3 regions of the Vibrio echinoideorum genome follow, and region 2 is predicted to be linked to each of the others. Evidence: predicted binding sites of a transcription regulator. Region 2 holds the regulator's gene; each other region holds the start of a gene.
The links. The regulator MetJ, encoded in region 2, represses methionine synthesis genes. The targets are predictions, from matches to a motif close to TTAGACNTNTANANGTCTAA.

Region 1: a site for MetJ is predicted at 6,415-6,434, ahead of metH (methionine synthase). Genes of this name have one in related genera too.
Region 3: a site for MetJ is predicted at 2,349-2,368, ahead of metE (5-methyltetrahydropteroyltriglutamate--homocysteine S-methyltransferase). Genes of this name have one in related genera too.

What each region holds. Positions count from the first base shown of each region.
Region 1 covers NZ_AP025483.1:3,182,989-3,194,099, forward strand. Annotated here, with positions in the region: gene OCV36_RS14275 (pyridoxal-phosphate-dependent aminotransferase family protein) at 1-740, opposite strand, end outside; lysine riboswitch at 917-1,094, shown strand; gene lysC (lysine-sensitive aspartokinase 3) at 1,205-2,572, shown strand; gene metH (methionine synthase) at 2,689-6,366, opposite strand; gene OCV36_RS14290 (cation:proton antiporter) at 6,536-7,816, shown strand; tRNA gene OCV36_RS14295 (tRNA-Trp) at 8,623-8,699, opposite strand; tRNA gene OCV36_RS14300 (tRNA-Asp) at 8,760-8,836, opposite strand; rRNA gene rrf (5S ribosomal RNA) at 8,904-9,019, opposite strand; rRNA gene OCV36_RS14310 (23S ribosomal RNA) at 9,115-11,111, opposite strand, start outside.
Region 2 covers NZ_AP025483.1:245,968-257,078, forward strand. Annotated here, with positions in the region: gene priA (primosomal protein N') at 1-873, opposite strand, end outside; gene rpmE (50S ribosomal protein L31) at 1,205-1,423, shown strand; gene OCV36_RS01120 (malic enzyme-like NAD(P)-binding protein) at 1,755-3,044, shown strand; gene metJ (met regulon transcriptional regulator MetJ) at 3,285-3,605, opposite strand; gene OCV36_RS01130 (O-succinylhomoserine (thiol)-lyase) at 3,814-4,995, shown strand; gene OCV36_RS01135 (bifunctional aspartate kinase/homoserine dehydrogenase II) at 4,998-7,409, shown strand; gene metF (methylenetetrahydrofolate reductase) at 7,708-8,607, shown strand; gene OCV36_RS01145 (PadR family transcriptional regulator) at 8,822-9,361, opposite strand; gene ppc (phosphoenolpyruvate carboxylase) at 9,736-11,111, opposite strand, start outside.
Region 3 covers NZ_AP025483.1:1,258,118-1,269,228, reverse strand. Annotated here, with positions in the region: gene metE (5-methyltetrahydropteroyltriglutamate--homocysteine S-methyltransferase) at 1-2,160, opposite strand, end outside; gene OCV36_RS05825 (LysR substrate-binding domain-containing protein) at 2,440-3,351, shown strand; gene OCV36_RS05820 (DUF4250 domain-containing protein) at 3,582-3,782, opposite strand; gene OCV36_RS05815 (hypothetical protein) at 3,904-4,584, opposite strand; gene OCV36_RS05810 (YgiQ family radical SAM protein) at 4,915-7,227, shown strand; gene OCV36_RS05805 (helix-turn-helix domain-containing protein) at 7,333-7,971, opposite strand; gene OCV36_RS05800 (benzoate/H(+) symporter BenE family transporter) at 8,104-9,318, shown strand; gene OCV36_RS05795 (GtrA family protein) at 9,393-9,857, opposite strand; gene OCV36_RS05790 (ArnT family glycosyltransferase) at 9,844-11,111, opposite strand, start outside.

The DNA of each region.
Region 1 (11,111 bases), 660 kb from region 2:
CAGTAACCGAGTACCAAGCTCTGATCTAGGAACCAGCTTTGTACTGGCGTTTGACGCGCCTTCATCTTCTCAACCGCACGTTGAGAGAAAGTCACAGGAGACAGACCAGGAACGCAAGATAGACATTTTTGACTGCCAGAATAAACCGCATCAAGCTGCCATTCATCAACCAAGAGTGGTACACCACCTAATGATGTCACCGCATCAACAATCGACAATGCATCAAACTGACGAGCTACTGCGGAAATAGCTTTAGCATCCGATAACGCTCCAGTCGACGTTTCTGCATGCACAAATGCGACAGCTACAGCATCAGGGTTTTCTGCCAATGCTTTTTCGACCTTTTCAACGGAAACTGGCTTGCCCCACTCGTCATCAACAAGGATCGCTTCGCCACCACAACGCACAACATTCTCTCGCATACGTTCACCGAAAACACCGTTGCGACAAACAATCACCTTCTCGCCAGGCTCAATCAAGTTAACAAAACACGTTTCCATACCCGCACTGCCTGGAGCAGAAACAGCAATCGTAAATTCATTCTCTGTTTGGAATGCGTACTTAAGAAGTTGTTTCAGCTCATCCATCATCGCGATAAATAACGGGTCGAGGTGACCAATGGTTGGACGGCTTAAGGCCTGTAAAACTTGAGGAGAAATGTCTGAAGGCCCCGGCCCCATTAACGTTCGGTGTGGCGGATAAAAGCTCTCGATAGCAGTAGTGAGTGTTAAATTAGACATGTACATCCCTTACGTTAATGGTGTGAACATTCCACCCTAAAGCAAATCGATCACCTCAGCAATTAGCTAAAAGTATTGAGGTCACACCAGTGTCACATAATTGTTAAAATTATTTTTTAAATATCTCCAGTTACGGATTGACATTGTTACCACAAAAACGTTCAATGAAACGGCTATCTAGCAGAAGAGGAGCACTGCCCAGGCAGATGTTTTGTGGAACCGCATTTCCAATACAAAACATTTATGGGGAGCAGTGCCGAGATAATAAAAGGATGTAGGACCTTTATTATCGGTTGAGCGGGCTGAATCCCTTCAACTGTCACCATTTCTATATGGTGAAGAGCTTCTGAGGTTACTATTCTAATAATTCCTCTCTTTTTGCTCTAAATACTCTCTTCGAAAAAACATCGGACGTTGGATTACCCAATCGTAATTTTATTTTAGGAAGTCGTGGGAGATATATCGTGAGTGCATCTAATGTAGCTGGTTCTTTTAATGTCGCTAAGTTTGGCGGAACAAGTGTTGCCAACTTTGAAGCAATGAGCCGTTGTGCTGCCATTATTGAAAACAACTCAAATACGAAACTGGTGGTAAGCAGTGCCTGCTCAGGCGTCACCAACTTGCTTGTTGAGCTCGCCAATGGTGTGCAAGACAAAACTCGTCGTCAGGAATTATTGACGCAATTGACTGACATTCATAACGCGATTCTTGATCAGCTAGCTGACCCAATTAGCATTGAAAAAGATGTGCACTGTATTCTCGATGACATTGCGAGCGCTGCAGAAGCGGCATCATTCCAAGCCAGTACCAAACTCACCGATCACCTAGTGGCATGTGGCGAACTGATGTCGACACATATCCTCGCTCAAATCATTCGTGAACGTGGAACACCCGCTGTCCGTTTTGATATCAGAGAAGTGATGCGCACCAATGATGACTTCGGCAAAGCAGAACCACAGTTAAAAGATATTGCAGCCTTAGCACAAGAGAAATTGATTCCACTATGCCAACAGCAAGTTGTCGTTACCCAAGGCTTTATCGGCGCCGATAGCGAAGGTAACACCACAACTTTGGGTCGTGGTGGTAGTGATTATTCTGCCGCACTGATTGCAGAATCTGTACAAGCGATTGGTTTAGAGATCTGGACCGATGTTCCGGGCATCTACACCACGGATCCACGGATCGCATCGAAAGCATCCCCTATCCCAGAGATTAGCTTCAGCGAAGCATCAGAAATGGCAAACTTTGGCGCGAAGATCTTGCACCCATCGACTCTAGTCCCGGCACTACGCCACCAAATTCCGGTATTTGTCGGCTCATCAAAAGCACCAGAGCTCGGTGGCACATGGATTCGTCAACAAGTTGAAAGCTCCCCTCTGTTCAGAGCGCTTGCCCTACGCTGCAATCAAACCATGGTTACGCTACGCAGCGCTAACATGTTCCATGCTTATGGCTTCCTCGCAAAAGTGTTCGAGATCCTGGCTAAGCATAAGATCTCTGTCGATCTTATCACTACCTCAGAGATCAGTGTCTCACTCACTCTCGATCAAACAGATACATCAGGTGGTGCTCCTCAGTTACCAGAAGCCGCTCGAATTGAGCTTGAAGAGCTGTGTTCTGTGGATATTGAACACGACCTATGCCTTGTTGCTCTTATTGGCAACAACATGAGTGAAAGCAAAGGCTATGCGAAGCAAGTATTCGGCACGCTTGAAGACTTCAACTTACGTATGATTTGTTACGGAGCGAGCCCACACAACCTGTGCTTCTTGCTTGATGAATCAGTCTCCAAATTAGCGATTCAAAAGCTGCATCAAGAGCTGTTTGAGTAGAAAGTCCGTTTATCATCGACGGATAAATAACTAAATCACAGATACAAAAAGGGTTGCTCTTAAGCAACCCTTTCTCTTTTTTACTTTACGAATCAAAGCTCGTCATAGCCTAAAAGCTAGTTAATGTTTGGACCTAACCACTTCTCAGCTTCCAACATATCCCAACCTTTACGATCAGCATAGCTATCCACTTGATCCTGTTGAATCTGAGCAATCGCAAAGTATCGTGAATCAGGATGCGAGAAATACATACCAGACACAGAAGCACCTGGCCACATCGCATAGCTAGTTGTTAGTGACATGTCGATCGCTTTTTCAACATCCATCAACTCCCACAACGAACCTTTCTCAGTATGCTCAGGACAAGCTGGATAACCCGGAGCTGGACGAATACCTTGGTACTTCTCTCGAATCAAATCATCATTAGACAAATCCTCATCTGGCGAGTAACCCCAAATGTCCTTTCTCACTTCTTTATGCAGGTATTCAGCGAACGCTTCTGCCAATCGATCAGCCACAGCTTGAATCATAATCGCGTTGTAGTCATCACCATTGGCTTTGTATTCATCAGCAAGTTCTCTCTCACCAATACCACCCGTCACCGCAAAGCCACCAATCCAGTCCGCTTTACCGCTATCTTTCGGCGCAATGTAATCTGACAAACAGTAGTTAAAACCTTTTGGCTTTTCGGTTTGTTGACGAAGGTTGTGCAGAACCTTTAGTACCTCGGTACGAGATTCATCGGTATACACTTCAATATCATCACCAACACTGTTCGCTGGGAACATAGCGCACATACCACGAGCTTCAAGCAACTTCTCTCTTTGTACTAGATCCAATAAATCATTGGCGTCTTTAAATAAGCGCTTCGCCTCTTCGCCTACTTCTTCATGATCAAAAATTGCCGGGTACTTACCAACCAAAGACCACGTCATAAAGAATGGGGTCCAGTCGATGTACTTACGTAAAGTAGCGACATCAAAATCCTTGAAGATGTGCACTCCTGGCTTAGCGGGTGCTGGCGGAGTGTAAGCATTCCAATCAATGGCCACTCTGTTAGCACGAGCTCTCTCAAGCGAGACAGGCTTGGTGCGCGGCTTCTTGCGGTTGTGTTGATCACGAACACGGTCATAATCTAGAACCAACTTCTCAACGAATGCGGGCTTCAATTCATTAGATAACAATGAGGTACATACACCAACAGCACGTGAAGCGTTATTAACATAAACAACGGGCTCAGAATAGTTCTGTTCAATTTTAACCGCTGTATGTGCCTTAGACGTGGTTGCGCCACCAATCAACAAAGGCAACTTAAAGCCTTGTCTTTCCATCTCTTTCGCAACATGCACCATTTCATCGAGAGAGGGAGTAATCAGACCCGAGAGACCAATGATGTCGACGTTTTCTTCTTTGGCTACCTTGAGAATTTTTTCACATGAAACCATCACGCCTAGATCGATAATTTCGTAGTTATTACACTGTAAAACCACGCCAACGATATTCTTACCGATGTCGTGAACATCACCTTTCACTGTTGCTAACAGTATTTTCCCGTTAGTCGCACCGACGTCTTTAGTTGCATTGATAAATGGCTCAAGATGGGCGACACCTTGCTTCATTACACGGGCAGATTTCACCACTTGAGGAAGGAACATTTTACCTTCACCAAATAAGTCACCAACTACGTTCATGCCATCCATTAAAGGACCTTCAATCACTTCAATAGGGCGAGAAGCATTAACACGAGCCTCTTCTGTGTCTTCAACGATGAAATCAGTAATGCCTTTCACCAAAGAGTGCTCTAAGCGCTTTTCTACTGGCCAGGTGCGCCACTCTAACGCCGATTTATCTTCAACCTTTCCAACTGCACGCTCTAAGTATGCAGTCGCAATATCCAATAAGCGCTCCGTCGAGTCATCACGACGGTTAAGCACCACGTCTTCAACAGCTTCACGTAAGTCTTCAGGCACATTATCGTAGATCTCAAGTTGACCCGCATTAACGATGCCCATATCCATACCGTTTTTAAAACAGTGATACAGGAATACCGCGTGAATAGCCTCACGAACGTAGTTATTACCGCGGAAAGAGAATGAAACATTCGACACACCACCCGAGATCATCGCATGAGGAAGATCGCGTTTGATATCACTTACCGCTTCAATGAAGTCCACCGCGTAATTGTTATGATCATCAATACCCGTAGCCACTGCGAAAATGTTCGGGTCAAAAATAATATCTTCTGGCGGGAAACCTACTTCATCAACAAGAATGTTGTAGGCATTAGTACAAATCTCAACCTTACGTTCTCGAGTATCTGCCTGACCTAGTTCGTCGAACGCCATCACGATGACTGCTGCGCCATAACGACGAACCAGTTTCGCTTGTTCAACAAACTTCTCTTTCCCTTCCTTCAATGAGATAGAGTTAACGATGCCTTTACCCTGAATACATTTCAGACCCGCTTCGATAACTTCCCATTTTGAAGAGTCGACCATGACTGGCACTTTCGAGATCTCAGGCTCAGACGCACATAAATTAAGGAATTTAACCATGCACGCCTCAGCGTCTAGCATCCCTTCATCCATGTTGATATCGATGATCTGAGCGCCGTTCTCAACTTGCTCTCGAGCAACACTCAAGGCTTCATCGTAAAGCTCTTCTTTTATCAATCGCTTAAATCGAGCAGAACCGGTAACGTTAGTACGCTCACCTACGTTCACAAATAGAGATTCTTTGGCAATCGTTAATGGCTCCAAGCCAGATAAACGGCAAGACACAGGCAAATCAGGTAGTTGACGCGGAGTTACGCCTTCAACGACATCGGCCATTTGACGAATATGTTCTGGCGTCGTACCACAACAACCACCAATTAAGTTCAAGAAGCCACTTTCAGCCCACTCCTTAACATGTTCTGCCATCTCTTCCGGAGATAAGTCATATTCACCGAACGCGTTGGGTAAACCTGCATTAGGGTGAGCAGAAACATTGCATTCAGAGATACGAGACATCTCACTGACGTATTCGCGGAGTTCATCAGGACCTAACGCACAGTTCAGTCCAAATGAGATAGGTCTAACATGACGAAGGGCGTTATAGAATGCTTCTGTAGTCTGCCCTGAAAGCGTACGGCCTGATGCGTCAGTTATGGTGCCGGAGATCATTACTGGCAATTTAATACCAATTTCTTCAAAAACCGATTCAACAGCAAAAGCACATGCTTTCGCGTTTAGCGTATCAAAAATGGTCTCGATAAGAATAAGATCTGAACCACCCTTGATAAGAGCACGAGTCGATTCAGAGTAAGCTTCAACCAATTCATCAAAGCTAACGTTACGGTAACCCGGGTCATTGACATCAGGAGAGATAGAACAGGTTCGGTTAGTAGGGCCTAAAACACCGGCAACGAAACGAGGTTTATCCGGAGTCTTTGCTGTCCACTCATCAGCAGCTTCACGTGCCAGTTGAGCAGCCGTAAAGTTAATTTCTTCGCTAAGGCTTGCCATATCGTAGTCAGCCATAGCGATGGTTGTAGAGTTAAAGGTGTTGGTCTCGAGGATGTCGGCCCCAGCTTCCAAATATTCTGAATGGATATCTTTGATAAGCTTAGGCTGTGTAAGTACTAAAAGGTCATTGTTGCCTTTTAAGTCACTATGCCAATCAGCAAAGCGTTCACCGCGATAATCTTGCTCTTCCAATTTATAATCCTGAATCATGGTACCCATGCCACCATCGATCAGTAAAATTCGTTGCTTCAACAGAGCTTCAATCTTTTGCCTTACATTACTTCCCACAATACAACCTCATTCCTTTAATTATCTCTCCATCCTATCACACATTAAAAAGGAGTCTAGACGTCTAAAAAAGGAAATTGATTACCGACTCATAACAAAAAAATGTTTGCTATTTGAGCATGAGACAACGAAAATTAATATTCATACTTTGTTACATGTTGGGATCCCAATGTCGGTCTACTACACCTTATGCTTCTTGTCCGCTGCTGCCATGCTTATTGCTTTCGTGAATACCAAAATTGGTAAAATGCAGACAACCATCGCCATTACAGCTGGTTCAATGATGTTATCTCTATTGATTATCATTGCGGGACAAAACAATTGGTTTCAATTGGCTGACATCGCCTCAGAAACTGTTGCCAGTATCAACTTTGAAGATTTCCTCCTGAAAGGAATATTGGGATTCTTACTCTTTGCTGGTGGTCTTGGGATTAAGTTACCTAATCTAAAAGATCAGAAATGGGAAATAACAGTACTAGCTCTTGGCGCTACACTGTTTTCGACATTCTTTATTGGTTTTGTGCTCTATGGATTCTGTCAATTCATCGGCATTCAATTTGATTTGATTTATTGCTTACTCTTTGGCTCTCTAATCTCACCAACCGATCCCATTGCGGTGTTAGCTATAGTCAAAAAGCTCGACGCTCCCAGACGAATCTCAACTCAAATCGAGGGAGAATCTCTATTCAACGATGGTTTTGGCTTAGTTATCTTCGTTACCCTATTTACCATTGCGTTCGGTACAGAAGCACCGACTGTAGGTAGCGTGACCATGTTATTCGTCCAAGAGGCGATTGGCGGTATCGTCTATGGCTTGGTTCTAGGTTTAATATTCCATTACCTAATTAGCAACACCGATGACCACTCGATGGAGCTGCTATTGACTATCGGTATCCCAACTTCTGGTTATGCCTTTGCTGAAGTTCTACATGTATCAGGACCATTGGCGATGGTAGTTTCAGGAATCATGATTGGTAACTGGACGCGCTTTATTGGGTTCTCGAAAGAGAGTGAGGATCATCTAGACCACTTCTGGGAACTAATCGATGAATTCTTGAATGGTGTATTGTTCTTATTGATCGGTATGTCGATGCTGTTATTCAAATTCCACCAAGAAGACTGGATCTTAATGGCGTTCGCAGTGCCTCTAGTGCTAAGCGCACGCTACCTAAGTGTTTTCTTGTCTTATATCGGATTTAAACGCTTTAGAACTTACAACCCTTGGTCAATCAAGATCTTAACTTGGGGTGGCTTGCGTGGTGGCCTAGCTCTAGCCATGGCACTTTCAATCCCTTCAGGTATCTGGGTGATAGAAGGCAAGGCAATAGATGTTAAAGAGATTATCCTTGTCATGACATACGCTGTTGTTGTGTTCTCAATCTTAGTTCAAGGCTCAACAATTACTCCGATGATAGAGAAAGCGAAACAAGCTGAGAAAGAGCTAGATTAACATCTCAAAATATTAAACTAGGCTGCCTAATATAGGTGGCCTTTTTTATACCTGATGAAAGTCAGATTCATCAATATCCTCACTAAAGCTCTAGCTGAAAGGTATACGTGAAACATAGAGCCTATCTCGACATTTGATGCACTATTATTAGAGTAATCAAAAACCTTATGTAGATTGAACACTGGATTTGGTTAGCACCAAAGTGAAGGCAAAGGATGTTTAATCCTGATAAAGACGACATGTAAACAGCGATAGCGATCTTAGCCAGAAATTTTACTGGAATTGAAACCATGTAAAAAACCCTTTCTTCTACGTACTAGCGAGTCTCCCAATAGACCAATCTTCAGTTGTATAAGCATAACTCGCAAGGCTTCAGCATCCGATGATTGAAATAAAAATAATGAGACTCAACGTCTAGCAGTAATTGATTTTGTCGTTAGCGGAAACTTCGGAGCTTGGTGAGTGTTGAACAGGAAGCTCTAGTTTTCAACTAAGTACTTAAATGCGACAAGATTGTACTAAGTAGGTATTAAAGCGGTTCGACTAAATAGGTGTAACTAGAGGAACACTTAATATTTCTAGCGTTAGGCTAAAGGTGACAGGCATAAAAAAGGCTCTAGCATTTCTGCCGGGACGCGTAGTCTAGAGCCTTAAATATGGTAGGGCTGGACTGAGTCGGCACTCCGGAGATTCGAACTCCCAACACGCGCTATTTGGGTAAGTCGGGGAATCCGCTGCTCTGATAATGCCGTATATTAGATTCAGAAAGTAAAAAGGCCCTAGCATTTCTGCTAGAGCCTTGAATATGGCAGGGGTGGAGAGATTCGAACTCCCAACACGCGGATTTGGAATCCGCTGCTCTGCCAATTGGAGCTACACCCCTAAAACTTTATCTTGCTTCAGATTCGAAAAAACCTCGCACTAGGCGAGGTTATCGAATAAGTGGCGGAGTGGACGGGACTCGAACCCGCGACCCCCGGCGTGACAGGCCGGTATTCTAACCAACTGAACTACCACTCCGCAGTGGTCAACTCACTAAGTGAGCGTCCATATCCCCAGGTCGGTCAACCTAAAGATTTAATTTAAAGCCTGGCGATGTCCTACTCTCACATGGGGAAACCCCACACTACCATCGGCGCTATTGTGTTTCACTTCTGAGTTCGGCATGGAATCAGGTGGGTCCACAATGCTATGGTCGCCAAGCAAATTTTAAAATTCGGAAAGCTTATTTAAAAGTTATATCTCTTCAAACTCATTCAAGGTCTGTCTTTGAGTCCACAAAACCCCTTGGGTGTTGTATGGTTAAGCCTCACGGGCAATTAGTACAGGTTAGCTCAATGCCTCGCAGCACTTACACACCCTGCCTATCAACGTCGTAGTCTACGACAACCCTTTAGGACACTTATAGTGCCAGGGAAAACTCATCTCAAGGCTCGCTTCCCGCTTAGATGCTTTCAGCGGTTATCGATTCCGAACTTAGCTACCGGGCAATGCCATTGGCATGACAACCCGAACACCAGAGGTTCGTCCACTCCGGTCCTCTCGTACTAGGAGCAGCCCCTTTCAATTTTCCAACGCCCACGGCAGATAGGGACCGAACTGTCTCACGACGTTCTAAACCCAGCTCGCGTACCACTTTAAATGGCGAACAGCCATACCCTTGGGACCGACTTCAGCCCCAGGATGTGATGAGCCGACATCGAGGTGCCAAACACCGCCGTCGATATGAACTCTTGGGCGGTATCAGCCTGTTATCCCCGGAGTACCTTTTATCCGTTGAGCGATGGCCCTTCCATTCAGAACCACCGGATCACTATGACCTGCTTTCGCACCTGCTCGAATTGTCATTCTCGCAGTCAAGCGGGCTTATGCCATTGCACTAACCACACGATGTCCAACCGTGTTTAGCCCACCTTCGTGCTCCTCCGTTACTCTTTGGGAGGAGACCGCCCCAGTCAAACTACCCACCAGGCACTGTCCGTAATCCCGATTCAGGGACCAACGTTAGAACATCAAAACTACAAGGGTGGTATTTCAAGGACGACTCCATCACATCTAGCGACGCAATTTCATAGTCTCCCACCTATCCTACACATGTAGGTTCAATGTTCAGTGCCAAGCTGTAGTAAAGGTTCACGGGGTCTTTCCGTCTAGCCGCGGGTACACTGCATCTTCACAGCGATTTCAATTTCACTGAGTCTCGGGTGGAGACAGCGTGGCCATCATTACGCCATTCGTGCAGGTCGGAACTTACCCGACAAGGAATTTCGCTACCTTAGGACCGTTATAGTTACGGCCGCCGTTTACCGGGGCTTCGATCAAGAGCTTCGTCCGAAGACTAACCCCATCAATTAACCTTCCGGCACCGGGCAGGCGTCACACCGTATACGTCATCTTACGATTTTGCACAGTGCTGTGTTTTTAATAAACAGTTGCAGCCACCTGGTATCTGCGACTCTCGTCTGCTCCATCCGCAAGGGACTTCACTGATAAGAGCGTACCTTCTCCCGAAGTTACGGTACCATTTTGCCTAGTTCCTTCACCCGAGTTCTCTCAAGCGCCTTGGTATTCTCTACCCGACCACCTGTGTCGGTTTGGGGTACGATTCCTTACAATCTGAAGCTTAGAGGCTTTTCCTGGAAGCATGGCATCAATGACTTCACTACCGTAGTAGCTCGACATCGTATCTCAGCGTTAGTAGTGGTCCGGATTTACCTAAACCACCCGCCTACATACTTGAACCTGGACAACCGTCGCCAGGCCCACCTAGCCTTCTCCGTCCCCCCATCGCAATTGTAAGAAGTACGGGAATATTAACCCGTTTCCCATCGACTACGCCTTTCGGCCTCGCCTTAGGAGTCGACTTACCCTGCCCCGATTAACGTTGGACAGGAACCCTTGGTCTTCCGGCGAGGGAGTTTTTCACTCCCTTTATCGTTACTCATGTCAGCATTCGCACTTCTGATACCTCCAGCAGCCCTTACAGACCACCTTCAACGGCTTACAGAACGCTCCCCTACCCCACATACCCTAAGGTACGTAGCCGCAGCTTCGGTGTATAGCTTAGCCCCGTTACATCTTCCGCGCAGGCCGACTCGACCAGTGAGCTATTACGCTTTCTTTAAATGATGGCTGCTTCTAAGCCAACATCCTGGCTGTCTGAGCCTTCCCACATCGTTTCCCACTTAGCTATACTTTGGGACCTTAGCTGGCGGTCTGGGTTGTTTCCCTCTCCACGACGGACGTTAGCACCCGCCGTGTGTCTCCCGGATAGTACTTACTGGTATTCGGAGTT
Region 2 (11,111 bases):
CGATAACCAAGCGTTCAGTCGTTCGGAATCGTTTAAACCAGAGTGGATGACCTCAATTGGCACATTGAAGCGTCGCTTAAAGCGATTAATCGTTTGAGGTGTTAAGCCTATTTCAGGCACTAAGACTAACGCTTGTTTACCTTGGTCGAGAATCGGCTTAATCATATTGAGGTAGACTTCGGTCTTACCTGAGCCGGTGACTCCTTCTAATAAAAAGCAGCTAAAATCGGTTTGGCTATTTACTGTCGCAATTGCGATAGCCTGCTCTTCATTGAGCTTTGGCTTATCTTGGTCGTTTTCGAGATCAACTGGCCATGCCTGGCGTTTCGGCTTTTTCTCTACCGATTCAATCCAACCTTTTTCTTCCAGCGTCTTGAGCACTGCGCTGCCTACTTCCTCGTCAATGAACTCTTGATGAGGAACAGGGCCGTGTTCAAGCATTTGCATGACTTTGGCTTGTTTGACTGCGCGACCAAAACCTTGCATGAGCTGGTCCCTGCCTGATGTCGTCAGTCGCCATTCAACAAGCGTCGCGAAGTCAGCGGCTTTGCCTTTTCTTAAGGCGCTCGGTAGTGCGTTAGCAAGGGTTTCACCAAGAGGATACTGATAAAATTGGCTACACCACACTAATAGTGAGTAGACCGATTCAGGCCAAACAGGCTGATTATCTAATAAGGCTTTAATGGGCTTGAGTTTATCTAACTCGAATTCCGATTCGTTAACCAGAGCCGTGACGATGCCAGTTAAGGTTTGTCGTCCAAATGGCACAGAGACTCGACCGCCAATAATTGGAAACAGGTGGTTGGGAATCTTGTAATCGAACTGCTTGTCTAGTGGAACAGGCAGTGCCACACGGGCAATCATTGGACGCATAAAGAGACGGCTTTATCTGAGTTGACGAGAGCGAACAGTCTAAAGGATAAGACAGTTAAATTCGAGGAGCAGTTTGGTTGAGTAGGCTTAGCGAGCTCGTGAAGGCGGTTAGCACGTTTAAATCCCAGCTGATAAAGGAAATAAAGACACTATTGGTGAAAAATGTATCAAATCAGTTGATCCTACCTCACAGATTCATTAATATACTGCGCCTTAAAGGTATGGCTTTATCTCTATTTAGTGATGCAGCGGTGTCTTTATTTATTTTTTTAACTACGTGTGGTGTGCGGCTTAGAATCGTATAGCGACACGGCCTACTTGAGGTTATCCCATGAAAACTGGTATCCACCCAGAATACAAAGCAGTTACTGCAACTTGTTCTTGCGGCAACACATTTGAGTTCAACTCAACGCTTGCAAAAGAATCTATTCACCTAGACGTATGTGACAAATGTCACCCATTCTACACTGGTAAGCAACGTATCGTAGATACGGGCGGCCGTGTTGATCGCTTCAACAAGCGTTTCGGTGCTCTTTCTAGCAAGAAGTAATTCTCGCTATTTAGACATAAAAAGGACACTTCGGTGTCCTTTTTTGTTGCCTGGCGTTTGAGGAAAAGATGAATATTATTCTGCTCTTAACCTTTTCCAATACTTTCTTACTGACTAAGCTTAATTCTCAACGTTCCTATCAAATCATACCGAATTGAAATCCGCTCGAAAGTTCAACAAGCGACAGTAATTTCAACTGCTCACTGGTCTTATTAGTAGTGAAATCTCGTTTTTTAATGAGACAGAGGCTTTAACCACCTAGGAACTTTGAAGTACATCTATTAACATGAACAAGATCCCCCAAATAATAATATCCTAGGAACCTACACCTATGTCTGAAGACAGCCGCCAAGATCAATCCTCTCAAGAATTATCGCCTCAAGAACAATTCCGTCAGCAAGCTCTTGATTACCATGAGTTCCCAATTCCAGGCAAAATTGCCGTAGCACTGACGAAGCCTGCAAATTCTGCAGAAGACCTAGCACTCGCATACAGCCCTGGCGTGGCTGAGCCAGTTCGAGAGATCGCACAGAACGTAGAGAACGTTTACAAGTACACAGGTAAAGGCAACATGGTTGCTGTTATCTCTAATGGTACGGCGATTCTTGGCTTAGGTAACCTTGGCCCAATTGCTTCTAAACCTGTAATGGAAGGTAAAGCGCTACTGTTTAAGCGTTTTGCTGGTTTAGATTCTATCGATATTGAAGTAAAACACCGCACAATCGATGAGTTCGTTGATACGGTTGCGAATATCGCGGATACATTCGGCGGTATTAACCTAGAAGACATCAAGGCACCAGACTGTTTTGAGATTGAACGTCGCTTGATTGAGCGTTGTGATGTACCTGTATTCCACGATGACCAACACGGTACTGCGATTGTAACGGCAGCGGGTATGCTGAACGCAATTGAGCTTCAAGGTAAAAAACTTGAAGAGTGTAAGATCGTTTGTTTAGGTGCTGGCGCGGCAGCCGTTGCTTGTATGGAGCTGTTGATTAAGTGTGGCGCTCAGCGTGAGAAAATTTACATGCTGGACCGTAAAGGTGTGATTCATACTCGTCGTGAAGACTTGAATGAGTACAAAGCGCTGTTCGCAAACAATACGGATAAACGTACGCTTGAAGATGTTATCGAAGGTGCTGACCTTTTCTTGGGTGTATCTGGCCCTAACCTATTACCAGCTAAAGCACTAACGCTGATGGCTGATAAGCCGGTAGTGTTTGCATGTTCAAACCCAGATCCAGAGATCAAGCCTGAGCTTGCTCACGAAGTTCGTACCGACCTTATTATGGGTACAGGCCGCAGTGATTACCCTAACCAAGTAAACAACGTACTTTGTTTCCCATTCATTTTCCGTGGTGCACTCGATGTGCGTGCGAGCGAAATCAATGATGAGATGAAGTTGGCGGCGGTTAAAGCGATTCGTGAACTAGCGAAAGAAGAAGTTCCGGCTGAAGTACTCGCCGCTGCGGGTGAGACTGCACTGGAGTTTGGCAAAGGTTACATTATTCCTAAGCCTATGGACCCACGTCTGCTTCCTTGCGTAGCAAAAGCGGTAGCGGTAGCAGCCGTTGAATCTGGCGTAGCTCGTATTGAGATGCCTGCTAACTATATGGTTTAATAGCTCAATAGCTCAATAGCTCAATAGCTCAATAGCTTAATAGCTTAATAGCTTGTTATCGCTGTTGCTCTATTGAAGCAAAAAAGAATAATAAAAAACCGACTCACTAGGAGTCGGTTTTTTTATATCTATTACTCACCGCGCAATTACAGGCAGCTTCTACAGAAAGCTTAGCGAGTGACGCTAAAAATAGGGTTCAGCTATAGCGAATCAATATTGAAGGCAGTGACTGAGTTATTGTTATTCTTCGTCAAACGCTTCGAATTCGATACCCATTGCTGTCATCAGTTCTTTTACTTCTGCAGGGATATCATCTGGGCGATCTTTACGAAGGTCTTCATCCGTTGGCAGTGGTTGGCCTGTGTACGCATGTAGAAAGGCTTCGCACAGTAGCTCACTGTTTGTTGCATGGCGTAGGTTATTAATCTGGCGGCGAGTGCGCTCGTCAGTGAGAACCTTTAACACTTTTAGAGGGATAGAAACTGTAATTTTTTTTACCTGTTCGCTTTTCTTTCCATGCTCAGCATATGGGCTTATGTATTCACCATTCCAGTCGGCCATTGCGTACCTTCATCACTTTAGTTGTTAGAATAAATTAATAGTGGTGATTTTAGCGGGATTTACTGCCATAAGCAAAGACATATAGACGTCTAGAAGTGTTGACGTCTCACGTTTATGAAAGTAAAGTGAATAACATATATCTAACACAGCCGCAAAAACCCCACAAGCGGCTGTGATACCCAGACGCCAAACTTGTAAGGAAGCACCTATGAGCAGCCGGAAGCCAGCAACCATCGCCGTACGTACTGGCATCGAGTCAGACACTCAACATCATGCCGTAGTTCCACCTATTTATCTGTCGACTAACTACGGTTTTCCCGCTTTTGGTGAAGTACCAAAGTACGATTACACCCGTTCTGGTAATCCAAACCGTGGTTTATTAGAAACTGCGCTGTTTGAACTAGAATCTGGTAAAGGTGCAGTTGTCACTAACTGTGGTACGTCGGCGCTTAACTTATGGGTGTCTGCTTTCTTGGGTGGCGATGATCTTATTATCGCACCACACGATTGTTATGGTGGTACTTACCGTCTGTTTAACACGCGTTCGATCAAAGGCGACTTTAAGGTGCTGTTTGTTGATCAATCGGATCAAGTTGCGTTGGATGCGGCGATCGCACTTAAGCCAAAATTGATCTTATTAGAAACGCCATCGAATCCATTGGTTCGTGTTGTCGATATTGCAGAAACTTGCCGTAAAGCGAAAAAAGTCGGTGCATTGGTTGCTGTCGATAACACATTTTTGACGCCTGTATTCCAAAAGCCTTTAGAGCTAGGTGCCGATTTTGTTATCCATTCGACAACGAAATTCATTAACGGTCACTCAGATGTGATTGGTGGCGTAGTCGTTACTAAAACAGAAGAGCATGCTGAAGAGTTAGCTTGGTGGGGCAACTGCATTGGTGCGACTGGCACACCATTTGATAGCTACATGACGCTACGCGGTATTCGTACGCTTGGTGCTCGTATGCGTGTTCATGAAGAGAGTTCTCGTGAAATCCTAACTTCGCTACAACAACAAGATCTGGTTGGCACTATTTATCACCCAAGCTTACCTGATCATCCTGGTCATGATATCGCGAAGAAACAGCAGTCTGGCTTTGGTTCAATGTTGAGTTTTGAATTTTCGGGTTCATTCGACGCGCTTAAATATTTTGTTGGCGAGTTAGAGTTGTTCTCTTTGGCTGAATCTCTGGGTGGCGTTGAAAGCCTGATTTGTCACCCCGCGTCGATGACTCACCGTGCTATGGGTGAAGAAGCATTGGCAGAAGCTGGTATTTCTCAGCAACTATTGCGCCTCTCGGTTGGCCTTGAAGATGCCGAAGATCTGATTGACGATCTCAAACAAGCCTTTGAAAAAACACAACGCTTTATCGCTGAAGGGGAGGGTTAATAATGGCAACCTTTCGCCAGCTACATAAATTTGGTGGCAGCAGTTTAGCGAACCCTGAATGTTACCTACGAGTAGTGAACATTCTTAGAGAGTATTCATCAGCAACAGATTTGGTCGTGGTATCCGCTGCGGGTAAAACAACCAACCGCTTAATCGAGTTTGTCGAAGCGCTCGACAAAGATGGTCGTATTGCTCATGAATGTCTGCAAACCCTTCGTCAGTTTCAACTTGAATTGATTGAAACGTTACTTGAAGGTGAATCTGCTGCGCAACTAACGGCAACCATCCAACAAGAATTTACCGCCTTAGGCGAGTTAACGGCTCCCTTGAGTGAAGCGCAAAAAGCGCAAGTGCTTGGGCACGGTGAGGTTTGGTCTTCACGCTTATTGGCGGCTTTGTTGTGCCAAAATGATTTACAAGCCGTCGCTCAAGATGCGCGTGCTTTTTTACGTGCAGAAGTAGGCGCTCAACCTGAAGTTGATCGCGCACGTTCTTACTCTCTGATTAAAGAAGTTCTGGCTCAGCATACGCATTGCCGTGTGGTGATTACTGGTTTTATGGCTCAGAACTGCGAGGGCGAAACAGTGCTGCTCGGCCGCAACGGTTCGGATTACTCGGCAACTGTGATTGGTGCTCTGGCAGAAGTTGAACGCGTAACGATTTGGAGTGATGTGGCTGGTGTATACAGCGCTGATCCTCGTTTAGTTTCGGATGCGTGTTTGTTGCCTCTGCTTCGCCTTGATGAAGCGAGTGAACTGGCTCGCCTAGCGGCTCCTGTGCTTCATAGCCGAACGCTACAGCCTGTGGCTCAAAGTGCTATGGATCTGAGCTTACGTTGCAGTTATCAGCCAGAGGCGGGTTCTACACAGATAGAGCGTGTATTGGCATCCGGTCGTGGTGCAAAAATCATTACCTCTTTAGATGAAGTTCTTATCGTGCAACTGACGTTTGGTCATGGACATGATTTCGACCGTCTAGAAAGCGAAGTGTTGGAAGGTCTTAAGCGTGCTCAACTAGAGCCGCTTGCTTATGAACTTGAACCAGATCAACACTGCCTGCGTCTTGCTTATACCGAGGAGATCGCTGGTGGTGCATTGGAATATCTACAAGACCACGCGATTGAAGCTGAAATCAAACTTAAAGAAGGTTTCTCTCTGATTGCAGCAGTGGGTGCGGGCGTGACCAAAAACCCGAACCATTGCTACGGCTTCTACCAGCAACTAAAGAGCTCACCGGTTGAGTTTATCTCAGAAGCGAACTCAGGCTTAAGCTTGGTTGCTGTGATTCGTAAAAGTGAAACATCAAGCCTAGTGAAAGGCATTCATTCTCAATTGTTCCAAGCGCAGAAACGTGTTGCGATTGCCTTATGTGGTAAGGGCAACATTGGTTCAAGTTGGTTAAGTCTGTTTGCTGAACAAAAGGCTGAGCTTGAAAAGCGTCGTGGAATGAACTTTGAATTGGTCGCAGTGGTTGATAGCCAGACCTATTGGTTCGACGATCAAGGCATTGATGCGACGTCTGTTGGTAAGCGTTTTGATGATGAAGCGATTGCTAATAATGGTAACGATTGGTTAGAGCGCTTAGGTTCGATTCAGGGTTACGATGAAGCGGTGGTTCTTGATGTTACTGCGAGCCCAGTGCTTGCAGCAAAATATCTGCAAATCGCACAACAAGGCATCCATTTGATCTCGGCGAACAAGGTTGCAGGCTCTGCATCAAGCGAGTATTACCATCAAGTGCAAGATGCTTTCGCTAAGATCAGCCGTCATTGGTTGTACAACGCGACCGTTGGTGCTGGCTTGCCGATTAACCACACGGTACGTGACCTGCGTGAAAGCGGTGATGATATTCTTGCACTGTCTGGTATTTTTTCGGGCACGCTGTCTTGGTTGTTCCAACAGTTTGATGGCACGGTACCGTTCAGCGAGTTGGTTGATCTAGCTTGGCAGCAAGGCCTAACAGAACCGGATCCTCGTGCTGATCTCGATGGCTCAGACGTGATGCGTAAGCTGGTAATTCTGGCGCGTGAATCGGGTTTAGATATTGAACCTGAAAACGTAAAAGTAGAATCACTAGTACCTGAAGAGCTGAAAGGTTTATCGGTGGATGATTTCTTTGATAAGGCCTCTGTGCTGAGTGAAGAGTTGGCCGAGCGTTTGGAAAAAGCACATTCTCAGCAGAAAGTTCTACGTTACGTCGCGCGTCTAGAGAAGAATGGTAAGGCTACGGTAGGTGTTGAGGCATTATCGAAAGAGCATGCACTGGCGAACTTATTGCCTTGCGACAACATCTTTGCGATTGAGAGTAAATGGTATAAAGATAATCCATTAGTTATTCGAGGCCCTGGTGCTGGTCGTGAAGTGACAGCAGGCGCAATCCAATCTGACTTAAACAGAATGTCGAGCTTGTTTTAATACGCAAATCGGTTGGTTTAATACTCAGATCAATTAGTTTAATACGTAAATAGCATACTATTCACTAAGATAAATAAGGCTGAAAGCACGATGTGTTTTTCAGCCTTTTTTCTATCTTATTTTTGCTTTGCGGCTCATTTACTGACTTGAGTTTTACTCACGATCTACTTGAAAAAAATTCATAATCGATCTGTTGACATTAAATCGTATTCAATACATTCTGGAGACATATAGACGTCTAAACGTCGCTAAGGATTTGAGATTATTTAGTGGTTGCTTTTGCCACAGGGAGAGTAAGATGGGATACACACACGCAGGCCATATCGACGCTTTAAATCAGAATATTGCTGAGCTTTCTGACAACATTAATGTGTCATTTGAATTTTTTCCACCAAGCAGCGAAAAGATGGAAGAAACGCTGTGGAACTCAGTTCACCGTCTTAAGACACTTCAACCAAAATTTGTCTCGGTAACCTATGGTGCAAACTCCGGTGAGCGTGATCGTACCCACTCAATCATTAAAGAAATCAAAAACCAAACAGGCTTAGTTGCTGCGCCACATTTAACGTGTATTGACGCTAGTCGCGAAGAATTGATTCAAATTGCTGACGATTATTGGGCAAATGGTATTGAAAGTATTGTTGCGCTACGTGGTGATATTCCAGCAGGCGGTGGCGCTCCAGACATGTACGCATCTGACCTCGTAAAGCTGCTTAAATCACGCCACGACTTTGATATTTCAGTTGCAGCTTTCCCTGAGGTTCACCCTGAAGCAAAAAGCGCTCAGTCTGATCTTATTAATCTAAAGCGTAAAGTGGATGCCGGAGCTAACCGTGCAATCACGCAGTTCTTTTTCGATGTTGAAAGCTACTTACGTTTTCGTGACCGTTGTGTTGCTGCTGGTATCGACGTTGAAATCGTACCAGGCATCTTGCCAGTCTCTAACTTTAAGCAAGCTTCTCGCTTTGCAGCAATGAACAACGTAAAAGTTCCAGGCTGGATGGCGAAGCAGTTTGAAGGTCTGGATGATGATCCAACGACTCGTCAATTGGTAGGTGCTAGTCAAGCGATCGATATGGTTCGTACGTTGAGTCGTGAAGGTGTGAAAGATTTTCATTTTTATACACTAAACCGTGCAGAAATGACTTACGCACTTTGCCATACGCTAGGCGTTCGCCCACAAGTCGCTGCGCTGTAGTTGACTTAGGCTCCCGAGCAAAAGCTGTCGGCGATAAAATCTCAAATCCTACAGATACAAAAAAAGCTTGAACTCTAAGAGTTCAAGCCTTTTGCTTTTCTAGCTTCTAGCTTCTAGCTTCTAGCTTCTAGCTTCTAGCTTCTAGCTTCTAGCTTCTAGCTTCTAGCTTCTAGCTTCTAGCTTCTAGCTTCTAGCTTCTAGCTTCTAGCTTCGCTTAAGCAAGAGCACCAAGTTCAAGCAGTACTTCTTCAGCCCATACAATCCATGCTTCACGGATCAGTAGGTTACGACGAAGCGTTAGACGCTCAAGGCGTGCTTGTTTGTCTAGTGTTGATGGCGTTGCGTAGTACGCTGCTTCAATTTCTTTGTAGTGAGAAACCAGTTTGCGAGACTCTTCTACTAGTTCAGCAAGTTGTACACGGTACGGGTCAGAGGCTTGAACAGCACAAGCCATTAGCTTAGCTGAGAACTCATCACGAACTGTCGGGTGTGCTGTCGGTTGTTCAAACCATGCACCTAAAGCGCCACGACCAGCGTCAGTGATAGAGTAAACTTTACGATCCGGTTTGCCTTCTTGAGGTTCAAGCACGCAAGTTACCTGGTCGTTTTGAGCCATTTTATTTAGCTCGCGGTAAACTTGTTGATGGCTAGCTTTCCAGAAGTAACCAATGCTTGCTGAGAATTCTTTTGTGATATCGTAACCAGTAGCATCGCGTGTACTTAAAACGGTTAGAATTACGTGTGGTAATGACATGTCTGAAATCCAAATGGTAAACAGTAAACAAATACTTAAACATCAAGTGTGCTTCTTGTGGCACGTTATATTGGTTATGTTTAAGTAGCACCAACATCGTTGTTGGTTATGTCACCTTAATAAAGCCGTTTATCACCTAGGTCGACCAGTTTATTGGTCAAACTGCTGCAGATTATTTTTTTTGAGTGTTTCCGCAGCGGAGCAGTAGTATATCTAAATAATAAGCATAAAGTAGAATACATGGACAAAATAACCCGAAAAACTGACAAAAAACTCAATAGAGGTTATTCTGCAAAATAAAAAGGTCGCACATGGCGACCTTTTGTTCTTTTTTTAGATGTAAATGCTAACTAGATTATAGTAGGGTTTACTAATTAACCTGTATTTCGCATACCTGCTGCAATACCTGCAATCGTCACCATTAGCGCTTCTTCTAGCTCCGCTGGTGGTGTTTCACACTTCCGAGTACGGTAAAGCAGTTCAGCTTGAAGCATATTTAGTGGCTCAACGTAGATGTTACGTAAACGGATTGATTCAAGTCCCCACGGGTCGCTTTGCATCAAGTTTTCGTTGTTCTCGACATTCAGTACAGCTTTGATGTCTTTCTGCAGTTGATCACGCAGTAGTTCACCCAGTGGTAATAGCTCTTTATCAACAAGACGCTGGTCGTAATACTCGGCAATTTCCATGTTGCACTTCGAGTACACCATTTCTAACATACCAAGACGAGTCGAGAAGAATGGCCATTCACGACACATTTCTTCCAGTAGCGCTTGATGGCCTTGATCTACTGAATATTGAATCGCTTCGCCCGCGCCTAACCATGCAGGAAGAACTAAGCGGTTCTGGCTCCAAGAGAAGATCCATGGAATAGCACGTAGGCTTTCTACACCACCGTTCGGGTTACGCTTTGCAGGACGAGAACCGAGTGGCAGCTTGCCGAGCTCTAGCTCCGGAGTTGCCTGACGGAAGTAAGGAACAAACTTTTCTTCGCCACGAACCACATTGCGGTAAGCCTCACAAGATACTTGAGACAACACTTCCATTAGGTCGCGCCATTCTTGTTTTGGTTCTGGTGGCGGAAGAAGATTCGCTTCTAGAATCGCACTTGCGTATAGGTTGAAGCTGTTTACTGCAACATCTGGCAAGCCAAGCTTAAAGCGGATCATTTCGCCTTGCTCAGTGACACGTAAGCCACCTTTCAAACTCTTTGGTGGCTGAGAAAGAAGGGCAGCATGCGCTGGAGCACCACCACGACCAACCGTACCACCACGACCGTGGAATAGGGTTAGTTCAATGCCTTCTTCATCACAAACCTTAACCAGCTTGTCCATCGCGTCATATTGCGCCCAACCTGCAGACATTACGCCGGCATCTTTCGCTGAGTCAGAATATCCGATCATCACCATTTGGTGGTTTTGGATAAAGCCACGGTACAAATCGATACTCATTAGCTGTTTCATTACGGCTTCTGAGTTGTTCAAGTCGTCCAACGTTTCGAACAATGGACATACGTCCATACGGTACGGGCAACCACATTCTTGTAGCAGTAAGTGAACAGCCAGCACATCCGATGCTGTACGAGCCATAGAGATTACGTAAGCACCAAAGGCTTCACGAGGTTGAGCAGCAACGACCTTACAGGTGTCTAAAACCTCTTTGACCTGTTCAGATGGTTCCCAATCGCGCGGTAGCAGTGGGCGTTTTGAGCTTAATTCATTGGTTAAGAAAGCAATCTTGTCTTGCTCGC
Region 3 (11,111 bases), 1.0 Mb from region 2:
GTTTGGTGAGTGAATGTCATAAACACCCGGTCCAATCGCATTCGGATAGTTAAACTCTTCAAACGCTTTCAGTAGCTCCATGTTCGAACGAGAAGTCTCTATGGTAATCACATCGGCATCTAGCGCAGCGACTGAGTCAATGATCTCGTTGAACTCGCTGTAACACATATGGGTATGGATCTGAGTTTCTGGCTTGGCACTCGCCGCTGAGATCTTAAAGGCATCAACCGCCCACTCTAGATATTCTGCGTGGTCGCGCTTTTTCAGTGGCAAACCTTCACGAATGGCAGGTTCATCAATTTGAATGATGTTGATGCCAGCGTCTTGTAAATCCGACACCTCATCACGCAGTGCAAACGCCAGTTGGTTAGTGATCTCTTTGCGTGAGATGTCTTCACGTGGGAATGTCCAACACAAGATAGTGACAGGCCCAGTGAGCATGCCTTTCATCTGCTTTGAAGTCAGAGATTGAGCATAGGTCGACCATTCCACCGTCATTGGTTTTTCACGTTCGATATCCGCAACCACAATCGCAGGTTTTACGCAGCGAGAACCATAGCTTTGTACCCAACCAAATTTGGTGGTTTGGAAGCCGGCTAGGTTTTCTGCAAAGTATTCCACCATGTCATTGCGCTCGGCTTCACCGTGCACAAGCACATCCAAATCGAGTGCTTCTTGACGTTTGACTGCATCCGCAATGTGACCTTTTAGTGCGGTGGTGTATTCCGCTTCACTCAATTGACCGGTTCGGTAGGCGCTACGTTGAACACGAATTTCACCGGTCTGTGGGAATGAACCAATGGTTGTGGTTGGTAACAGCGGTAAGCCGAGAACTTCAGACTGATGCGCCGCACGTTCTGCGTAAGGCGCACTTCGCTCAGCTAACGCTTTAGTGATGATATTGAGGCGAGCTTGAACTTGCGGCTTGTTGACATGAGTTGCGCTCTTACGAGCAACAATTGGTTGGCTGTAAGTCTCACACGCTAAAATGGCATTTTGATCGCCATCTAATGCAGCCCCCAATAAACTCACCTCGGTGACTTTCTGTTTCGCGAAAGCAAACCAACTCTTCACTTCTTCGCTGAGCGAATCTTCTAACTCCAAATCTACTGGGCTATGCAGCAGCGAACATGAACTTGCCACCCACAGTTTGTCTCCTAGCTTCTCTTTCACTGGCTGCAGTAGCTCTAGCTGCGTGGCCAAATCAGCACGCCATACATTGCGACCGTTAATCGCCCCTGCAGAAAGCACCCAATTTTGTGGCAATTTATTCACCACCTCATCAAGTTGCTGCGGTGCGGCAGCCAAGTCGATGTGTAAGCCGTTGACGGGCAGTTCCACGATCTTGTCTAACGTGTCAGTCACCGAATCAAAGTAAGTGGTCAGCAATAGTTTCACATCGCCTTGAATCACTTGATAAGCCAACTTGAATGAATCTGCCCACTTAGTCTCAAGTTCCAGAGATAGAATGGGCTCATCGATTTGCACCCACTCAACGCCCAACTTGGCGAGTTTTGCCAAAATCGCTTGGTAAGCAGTAAGCAAACGTGGAAGCAAGGTTAAGCGGTCAAAGCCCTCTTCCACTTCTTTGCCTAAGTACAAATATGACAGTGGGCCGAGAAGTACAGGCTTAACTTTGTGTCCTGCTTTTATCGCTTCGTTCACTTCGTCAAACAGCTGCGGCCAGCTCACTTCAAAGGTGTCGTCTTTACTGAACTCTGGAACAATGTAGTGGTAATTGGTGTTGAACCATTTCGTCATGTCGGAAGCAGCCGAACTGTCTTTAGTGCCATCATTAGACGTATGCGTACCACCGCAGCAAGTTGACTGAACTTGAGACTGACCGCGACCTACACGGAACAAGGTATCCAGATCTGGGAAGGCTTTTTCATCTTCAGAACCACCAGTATGACGTTTTGGTACATGACCTAGAAGTAGAGTCGTTGTTAGAACATGATCGTACCATGCGAAGTCACCCGCAGTTGCAAAGCTTAGATTCGCGTCAGCTTGTACATTCCAGTTACGATTTCTTAATTCGCTGCCGAGTTGCTTGAGCTCAGATTGATCGATATCACCGCGCCAGTATTTCTCGAGCGTGAATTTGAGTTCTCTTTTTTCGCCGATACGTGGGTAGCCAAGAATATGCGTTGTTGTCGTCATGAGTCTTTTCCTTATTCGATAATTTTAAATTCCGGTCAGACTGCCTTTGATGATTTCACTTTTCCAAAAAGGCGTCTGGATGGCTAAACTATCGCCTTAATCCGATCTATGGACAACGTCCAAATATTCATCTTGTTTATTAATAATATTCATCTTGAATCATCCAAAGATGAACAGTTTAAATCCATCTGGACATCTAGACGTTTACAAAAGATCAAAAACACCGTAGGGTGATTATTAAGAAATATTGAATTGGCTTAGGGAATATGAGGAATACTCATGATAGAGCTTAAACACCTTCGAACATTGACCACCTTGAGAGACAGCGGATCGTTAACAGCCACTGCGACCTCTCTTCACCTGACTCAGTCGGCGCTTTCTCATCAATTGAAAGACCTTGAAGCGCGTATTGGCGGTCAGCTTTTCCTACGAAAAACTAGGCCAGTGAAATTTACCTCTGAGGGTGAGATCTTGCTTAAGCTCGCGGATGAGATACAGCCAAAGATTGCTAAAGCAGAGAATGAGTTGGCGAGCCTAAAAGAGGATGTGAATGGCCGATTGCACATGGCGATCGAGTGTCACTCATGCTTCCAATGGCTAATGCCCGCGTTGAAAGAGTACCAAGTTGCTTGGCCAAGCGTGACCTTAGATTTCTCGTCAGGGTTCGGGTTTGAGCCTCTACCGGCATTGATGGCAGGTGAGTTAGATTTGGTGATCACCTCCGATATACAGCCCCGTTCTGAAGTTCACTACGAACCGCTTTTCGATTTTGAGATGCGCTTGATCACCGCGATCAACTCTCCTTTGGCCGAAAAGCCGAGTATTGAACCGCAAGATCTTAGTGATATTACGATGCTCTCTTATCCGGTTCAAAAGCAGCGTCTCGACGTAGTAAAACACTTTTTGCAACCCGCAGGCGTTGAACCAAAGAAATGGAAACAGGCAGACAACACATTAATGTTGGTACAAATGGTATCAGCTGGCTTAGGTGTCGCAGCATTACCAAACTGGGCGATCAGTGAATTTTCAAGGCAAGGACTCATTGCCAGCAAACCATTAGGCAAAGGGCTTTCAAGAAGGTTATTCGCAGCGGTAAGAAACTCAGAAAAAGACAAACGTTACCTACAAGCTTTCTTTAGCACGGCAAGACAGCAAAGTAAGAGTCACCTAGATGGCATTGAAGTCGTTTAAGAGGCGCGTTGTTGGGTTAGTTTATGCCAGCGTTGAACCAGATAGGAATGCGCCAGAAACAAAAAAGTCACAGATTATCTGTGACTTTCTTCTTTTAGCTTTAGTACCGACGATGGCGGTACTTGTTCATTCACGATACTGGCTCACAATCGATAACTAGTTCATTCTCGATAACTGGCTCACAATCGATAGCTGACTCACAATCGACAGAAGATGCGCCAGTTTGTTGCTTATCTTGGATAAGACTTAAACTGGTTAGTTAATGGGTCGTATTGATAGCCAAGCATATCAAGCTTACCTACAACACTTTCTATATCCATTTCATACATACTGATCAGCTCTTCAAAGCTATCGCATTCTAAGCGAAGTTTTTCATTCACGATTCCCAGCAAAATAATGCTTTCGAAACCTTTGACGTTGCTTAAATCCATCCCGTACTCCTAACGAACACACCGACTAGATTTAAGTTTAGAACGCTTACCAACACCACGCTAAAAAACAGATCACACTTTTTCGATTCAACACCAAAAGGCTTGTGAGATCAGTAACCGCCTACATCGCCCAAACTGGCGTTAAACCAACGGCCGCCACCAATAACATCAACAATGAAATAGTCAGCTGAAGCTTTTCAGGGGTTTTAACGAACAATAGATGCCAACACCACACTACGATAGCTGAGATTAGCAAAGCAAAGCTAAACAGTAGGGTTGAAATCATTGGCTCTAATTGAGCTTCAGACAGAGAATAAACATTTACGACCGTCGCCAAAACCACCAGCATGCCTGTTAATACGCCCACAACAGGCAGAACACGGTGAAATGCTTGTAAGCGTGTTCTCGCAATCGTCAGCAGTAAATGACCAAACGCAGACCCCAACAGTGCCACTAGCAGTAAAGTAGTAATAATACCGACGGTGGTTGCTTGCTCAGTCGCTTGAATAGCAACGTATGAAAGCGCCAAACCACACGCAAGGTACATCACCCAAATAGGACCAGAATCACGTGTCTTCTTGGTTTGAATTTGAGAATAGAAATAAAAGATCGCGAACACGACAAGAAACGCTTCAATTCTTAATGAAGCAACAGCAAGCCAAAGCACGCCAATCGCAGGTAACATCTTGTGAATACGGCCACGTTGTCCCGGGCAAATATCCCCTTTTACCAAAATGAGGGTTAAGATCAGTTGGGCTCCTAGTAGCATGGGAGCAAATTGTACTAATAATGATTCGACCATTGTGGATCTACTTCTTCAGACTTATTTTCGCGAATAATATCAAAAACTGCTGCGAACACTAATCAAAATCACAAATTAGCGACGTTATTCAAGGCTTCAACTATGCTGTTGTATGGTTCTTTTGTCAGCATTATCTGCAAAATGGCGAAAGACATCAGAACTAACAGGGGCATGTTCTACTGGCTAGTCTAGGCTCATGCCGCTATAATTCCCGCCTCAAAAATCAGAGGTTGAAATATGTACAGCGATATCACTCCTATTCACGAACACAAAAAATACTGGGCCGAGTGCTACGGAACAGCACCCTTTTTGCCTACCAGTAGAAAGGAGATGGATGCTCTTGGATGGGATAGCTGTGACATTATTATTGTAACTGGTGACGCTTATGTCGATCACCCGAGCTTTGGTATGGCTATCATTGGCCGTTTGCTTGAAGCTCAAGGTTTCCGCGTGGGCATCATTGCCCAACCAAAGTGGGACAGTAAAGATGCCTTTATGGAACTGGGTCGACCTAACCTATTCTTCGGCATCACTGCGGGTAACATGGATTCCATGATCAACCGCTACACCTCTGATCGCAAACTTCGTCACGACGATGCCTACACACCAAACAATGAAGGTGGTAAGCGTCCTGACCGTGCAACTCTGATTTATTCTCAACGTTGTCGTGAAGCTTACAAAGGCACACCAATCGTTCTTGGTGGTATTGAAGCAAGCTTACGTCGCGTAGCGCACTACGACTACTGGTCTGATAAAGTTCGTCGCTCTGTATTGTTTGATGCAAAAGCAGACATTCTTCTTTTCGGTAACGCTGAGCGTGCATTGGTTGAAGTGGCACACCGCATTGCCGATGGCGAAGACATGTCTACGCTGACCAATATCCGCGGTACTGCTATCAACTTACCTGCAGCGCCTGAAGGTTACAAAATTATTGATTCTTCTCGTATCGAAAAACCGAACAAAGCCTACGTTCCGGTTAACCCGTACGAAGTAGAAACGCAATGTGATACCAAGAAAGATGAAAAAGAAGAAGTAAAGGCGCAGCCAATTACTATTCGTCCTTCTCGTCACGATGCAAAAACAACCGCGGTTCGTATCCCTGGTTTCGAAAAGCTCAATAACGACCGTATTCTTTACGCTCACGCTAGCCGTATTCTGCACCTAGAGACCAACCCGTATTCAGGTCGTGCTCTTATTCAACGTCACGGTGACCGCGAACTATGGGTAAACCAAGCGCCAATTCCTCTTGCAACTGAAGAGATGGATTACGTGTTTGGCCTTGCGTACAAGCGTGTTCCGCACCCTATGTATGGCAAAGCAAAGATCCCTGCATACGACATGATTAAAACTTCGGTTAACATCATGCGTGGTTGTTTTGGTGGTTGTTCTTTCTGTTCAATCACAGAGCACGAAGGTCGTATCATTCAGAACCGTTCGAAAGAATCGATCTTGGATGAAATCGAAGACATTAAAGATAAAGTACCTGGCTTTACCGGTACCATTTCTGACTTGGGTGGACCAACGGCGAACATGTATCGTCTAGGTTGTTCTGATCCTAAAGCTGAAATTAACTGCCGTCGCCCATCATGTGTGTTCCCTAAAATCTGTGAAAAACTGAACACAGACCACCAGCACACCATTGACCTTTACCGCTCAGCGAGAAAGGTTCCGGGTATCAAGAAAGTAATGATCGCATCAGGCGTTCGTTATGACCTTGCGATTGAATCTCCAGAATACGTACGTGAGCTTGTGACTCACCACGTTGGTGGTTACTTGAAGATTGCTCCAGAGCACACTGAAAAAGGCCCTCTGGATCTGATGATGAAACCGGGCATGGGCACTTACGATCGTTTCAAAGAGATGTTCGAGAAGTACAGCGCTGAAGCCGGTAAGAAACAGTATCTAATTCCTTACTTCATCTCTGCTCACCCGGGCACGGAAGATGAAGACATGCTTAACCTTGCGTTGTGGCTGAAAAAGCATAACTACGAGTGTGACCAAGTACAGAACTTCTACCCATCGCCAATGTGTAATGCGACGTCGATGTACTACTCAGAGACTAACCCTCTGAAGCGTGTGAAATACAAAAAACGTGAAGATGTTCCAGTGCCTAAAGGTGATCGTCAACGTCGTCTGCATAAAGCATTGCTTCGTTACCACGATCCAGAAAACTGGAAGATCATCCGTGAAGCACTAATCAGCATGGGCAAAAAACACCTAATTGGTGACAAAGCGAACTGCTTAGTACCAGAAGAAGACTTTGAAGCTCTGACACCGGCACAGCGTCGTAAGTCTGGTCGTCATGGTTCACAACGTTTTGCAACTAAGCACAGTAAAGCTCAACCGGGTCTTGGCGGCGAAAGCCCACGTAACCATTCTAAGCCTGGTGGCAATAAGCCTAAGCCGGGTGGTAAGAAGCCAACAGGTAACCAAGGTAACGGCAATCAAGGCAACGGAAAGCAGAACGGTAATGGTAACGCGAATAAACCAGCGACCGGTTTCATCAAAAAAGCCCCTGCTAGCCAGCAATCGCAAGGCAATGGCGGCGGAAATGGCAAGCCAAACCGCAGCAAAGCAGGTAATGGTCAAGGTGGTAAACCTGCAAGTAACGGAAAAAATCGCCAGCGCGCAACACAGCGTTAATATAGCGAACCCATTTACTTGGTGATCATAAAAATACAAAGCGCAGCTATTTAGCTGCGCTTTTTTATGTCTGGAAGATTTTTAAATTGGTTTAAACCTATCAACCTATGAACGCTGCCATTGGTCGGGGTAATGGATAATGTCGTGAAAAACGGCTTTCTCTGAACCGATGTTTTTATAGCCATGGGGTTGTTCAGCATTAAAACGTACCGCTTGCCCTTGGCTTAATTCATGCCAACTGTCATCGAAGAACACCGCTATTCGACCTGAAATACACAATATATGCTCAATCACTCCGGCATTGTGCGGCTCAGAAAAGTGCTCATAGTTTTCTGCTAATCCCAGCTCATACACTTCAAAGCCTACAGAGGCTTCAAACGGAAAAACAACACTAACCGTAAAGCCCTCATTCAGGCTTTCATCACGTAATTCATTCGCGTCTCGGAACAAACTCACCAACACATTACTGGAGCAAGACAAAATCAAACTCGAGAATGAAACGTTCAAACCAGTGGCAATTTGCCATAGCTTCGCGACGGTTGGGCTCGATTCACCACGTTCAATTTGCCCTAACATCGCTTTACTGACACCGGTCGCTTTGGCAGTCGCGTCGAGGCTCCAGCCTTTCTCTTTACGAATCCGTTTTAGGTTGTGGCTGACTTGCACATCGTTTTGGTCACTCAAACTCTCTTTTACATTAAAGCGAGTTTCCACATTCATGTTCTTCGGCATGTTTTCGTTCATCTACCTATTTAAGTTTGCTCGTGCTTAACCTTATCGCGAACAAAATTTAAACAAATAACACTTGTGCGCTATAACGCACAAATGCTAAGTTAAGTTCTATGTATGTTATAACGCACAACGAGAGTGGTTAGTATGGGTCAGGTTAAGTTTTCTCACATCAGTACTGGTTTTATTGCGGTATTTATCGGTTATGCGAGTGCGGCAGCGATCATCTTCCAAGCGGCGACCAGTGCAGGAGCCAGCCAGCAGCAGATTGCTTCGTGGTTTTGGGCGCTCGGAATTGGCATGGGCGTGTCGACGATTCTACTATCGTGGAAATACAAGCAACCGATAGTGACGGCATGGTCTACGCCGGGCGCTGCGCTACTTATCACCTCATTGGATGGGCTCACCGTAGAACAAGCCGTCGCTATCTTCCTATTTAGCTCACTGCTGATCACTATTACGGGTCTAACTGGCATCTTTGATACGCTGCTTAAACGAATACCCACATCGATTGCGTCCGCGATGCTGGCTGGTGTGTTGTGGATGTTTGGAATTGGAATTTTCACCTCTCTGTCCCAAGAGGCGATTATCATCGGTACCATGTTAGCCGCGTATATTTTTGCGAAGCCTAAGTTTGGTAATTTGTTGATTCCTTTTATCTTACTGCTTGCCGTCATAATGAGTGGCGTTGCTGGAAAGCTCGATTTGTCAGATGTGGATTTAACGCTGACTCAACCGATGTTCATCACCCCAGATTTTGATTTGGCGTCTCTGTTGAGTGTCGGTATTCCGTTATTTGTTGTGACAATGGCATCACAAAACCTGCCAGGGTTCGCCGTATTGAAAGCCAATGGTTATAACCCACCAGCGTCACGAATTATTACCACAACAGGCGTTACCGGTTTATTGCTCGCGCCTTTTGGTGGCTTTGCCTTTAACTTGGCAGCGCTGACAGGGGCAATATGCATGAGCCCAAACGCCGACCCAAACCCGAAAAGTCGTTACAAAGCAGCACTCGCGATGGGTGGTTTCTATTTGTTGGCGGGGGTATTAGGCACAACCTTTGTTTCTCTATTTTCATCAGTTCCGCAAGCCATCATTATTACCATTGCAGGGCTAGCCTTGTTACCAATACTTGCCAACAGCCTGACAACGGCTCTTGCTGATGACACACATAGAGAAGCAGCGTTGCTCACCTTTTTGCTAACCGCATCTGGGATTAACTTCGCCGGAGTCGGCAGCGCATTTTGGGGGCTGTGTTTGGGCTTAGTCTGTTACGCGATAAAGAATTGGCAGTTAAGAGCGGTTCAAACAAAGCTGGAACAACCTAAACAAGCCAAAGAAGGCAAAGGACATACTTAGAATTACCAATCATCTCGGACAAGCGATGTAAACAAAAAGGCAAGTCATTGGATGACTTGCCTTTTTGTTTACATCTAACGGGCAAAGACCCAATACTGACTAAACAGATAGTTAGTCACCATACCAACCAAAATACCAACGGCCATTGCGATAAACACAGCGCCAGCAAACGTAGGCAGTAATTCCGTCATCAGCTTAAAGCACAGCAAATTAGGTACCGCCGATATCGACGCTGAGAAAATGAATTTCTGCCACTGAATCAGTTTTTCAGACCAACTACCCAGCCCCTTAAACCCAAAGGTCAGTACGCGATTACCAAACCACGTTGTCGTTGCAGCAGCAATGAAGGAGCCAATTCGCGCAGTCATTAAAGGTAACCCAATAACGTAATGCAGCAATGTAAACACAAGGCAATCAACAACAAACCCGCCAGCACCAACCACTGCAAACCGAACCATCTTGTGATGGGACTGTAGCCTTTGACTGTGTTTCTGAAGCTTGTTATTGATCATTCGCAGCCCTGAGTTAACGCTGAACATCACTTTCACTTCGAATGTGGCTCAACGACAAATTTGGTTTGATGTTTTGGCTATGACAACTAAACAAAGCGCGCTTTATTTTCACCGTTGGTTCCAAAATACAGGTTAACGCGTTGTCTTTAATCTTGGTTTCTACTTCCGCTCTTTTACCAATCAAATAGAACTTGTCGATACCGTCAAGTTGTTCGATATCAAGCAGTTTTTTTGCTTGTCCGCGGCTGTAAAACTGCCCAGAGAACGGTCGTTTACCGACATAAAAACTTGGCGATGAATCGGTGATCTGTTCAAAGATGATACGGTCACTTTTCTCATTCGCTTTACCTAAGTTCAAGTAAACCATCGCTATCATCAGCAACACTGGAAGAACCAAGGCCACGCTCGAGAACCACTTCTTATCTTTTTCTATTACGAGTATAGCAACCAACAAACCAAGAGCTGGAATACCCGGTAGGACGTACGCTGGGAGAATGTTACCCGCCATAGTGAAAAGGATCAGAGGCGAAATAAGCCAGCACACAAGGAATGAAAACAAGCCGCGATTTTCAGTATTAATTTCTACAATTTTCTTACGTCGAGCAAACGCTAGTATAGGTAATACAATCGACCAAGGCGCAGCGGCTTGAATCCAGAACACCCAGATCATACCTCGTGCTTGGTCATGAGCAGAACCGTACAGATCGCCTTCCCAGCCACTCACAACAAAACGTTTAAAGTGCTCACCAACAATAAAGTAATCAATGAAACCTGGTGTTGCCATCTCAGCCATGATGTACCACGGTAAAGCGATCGCTAGCATCACACCTAAGCCAGACAATAATGGAAAACGTTGCCAAAGAACTTTAAACGCACCCAAAAATCCGTGTTGCAATATCAACCAAGGAAAAACCGCAATACCCATAATCACAATTGCGACAGGTCCTTTTGCAAGCAGACCTAACGCTAATCCAACAAAACCAACATAACCCCAAGCTCTATTGGTTTTCGCTCTTCCTTCAGCTTTCTCTTGCCCTCTCCAACACAAATAGAAACCGAGCATAGCGATGGTCATAGCCAATGTTAATGCGATGTCTGTCATCACAGCGCCCGCGGCAATTGAGAAAATACCGCATGTCGCCAACACTACCGCAGCGACCAACGCGCTTTGCCCGGTTCGCTTCGCCATGTAAGCCGTTAACAAAATCGTTGCTACACCGGCTAACCAATGTGGCGCGCGAACGGCAAACTCACTCAAGCCAAACAGCTCAATACCAATAG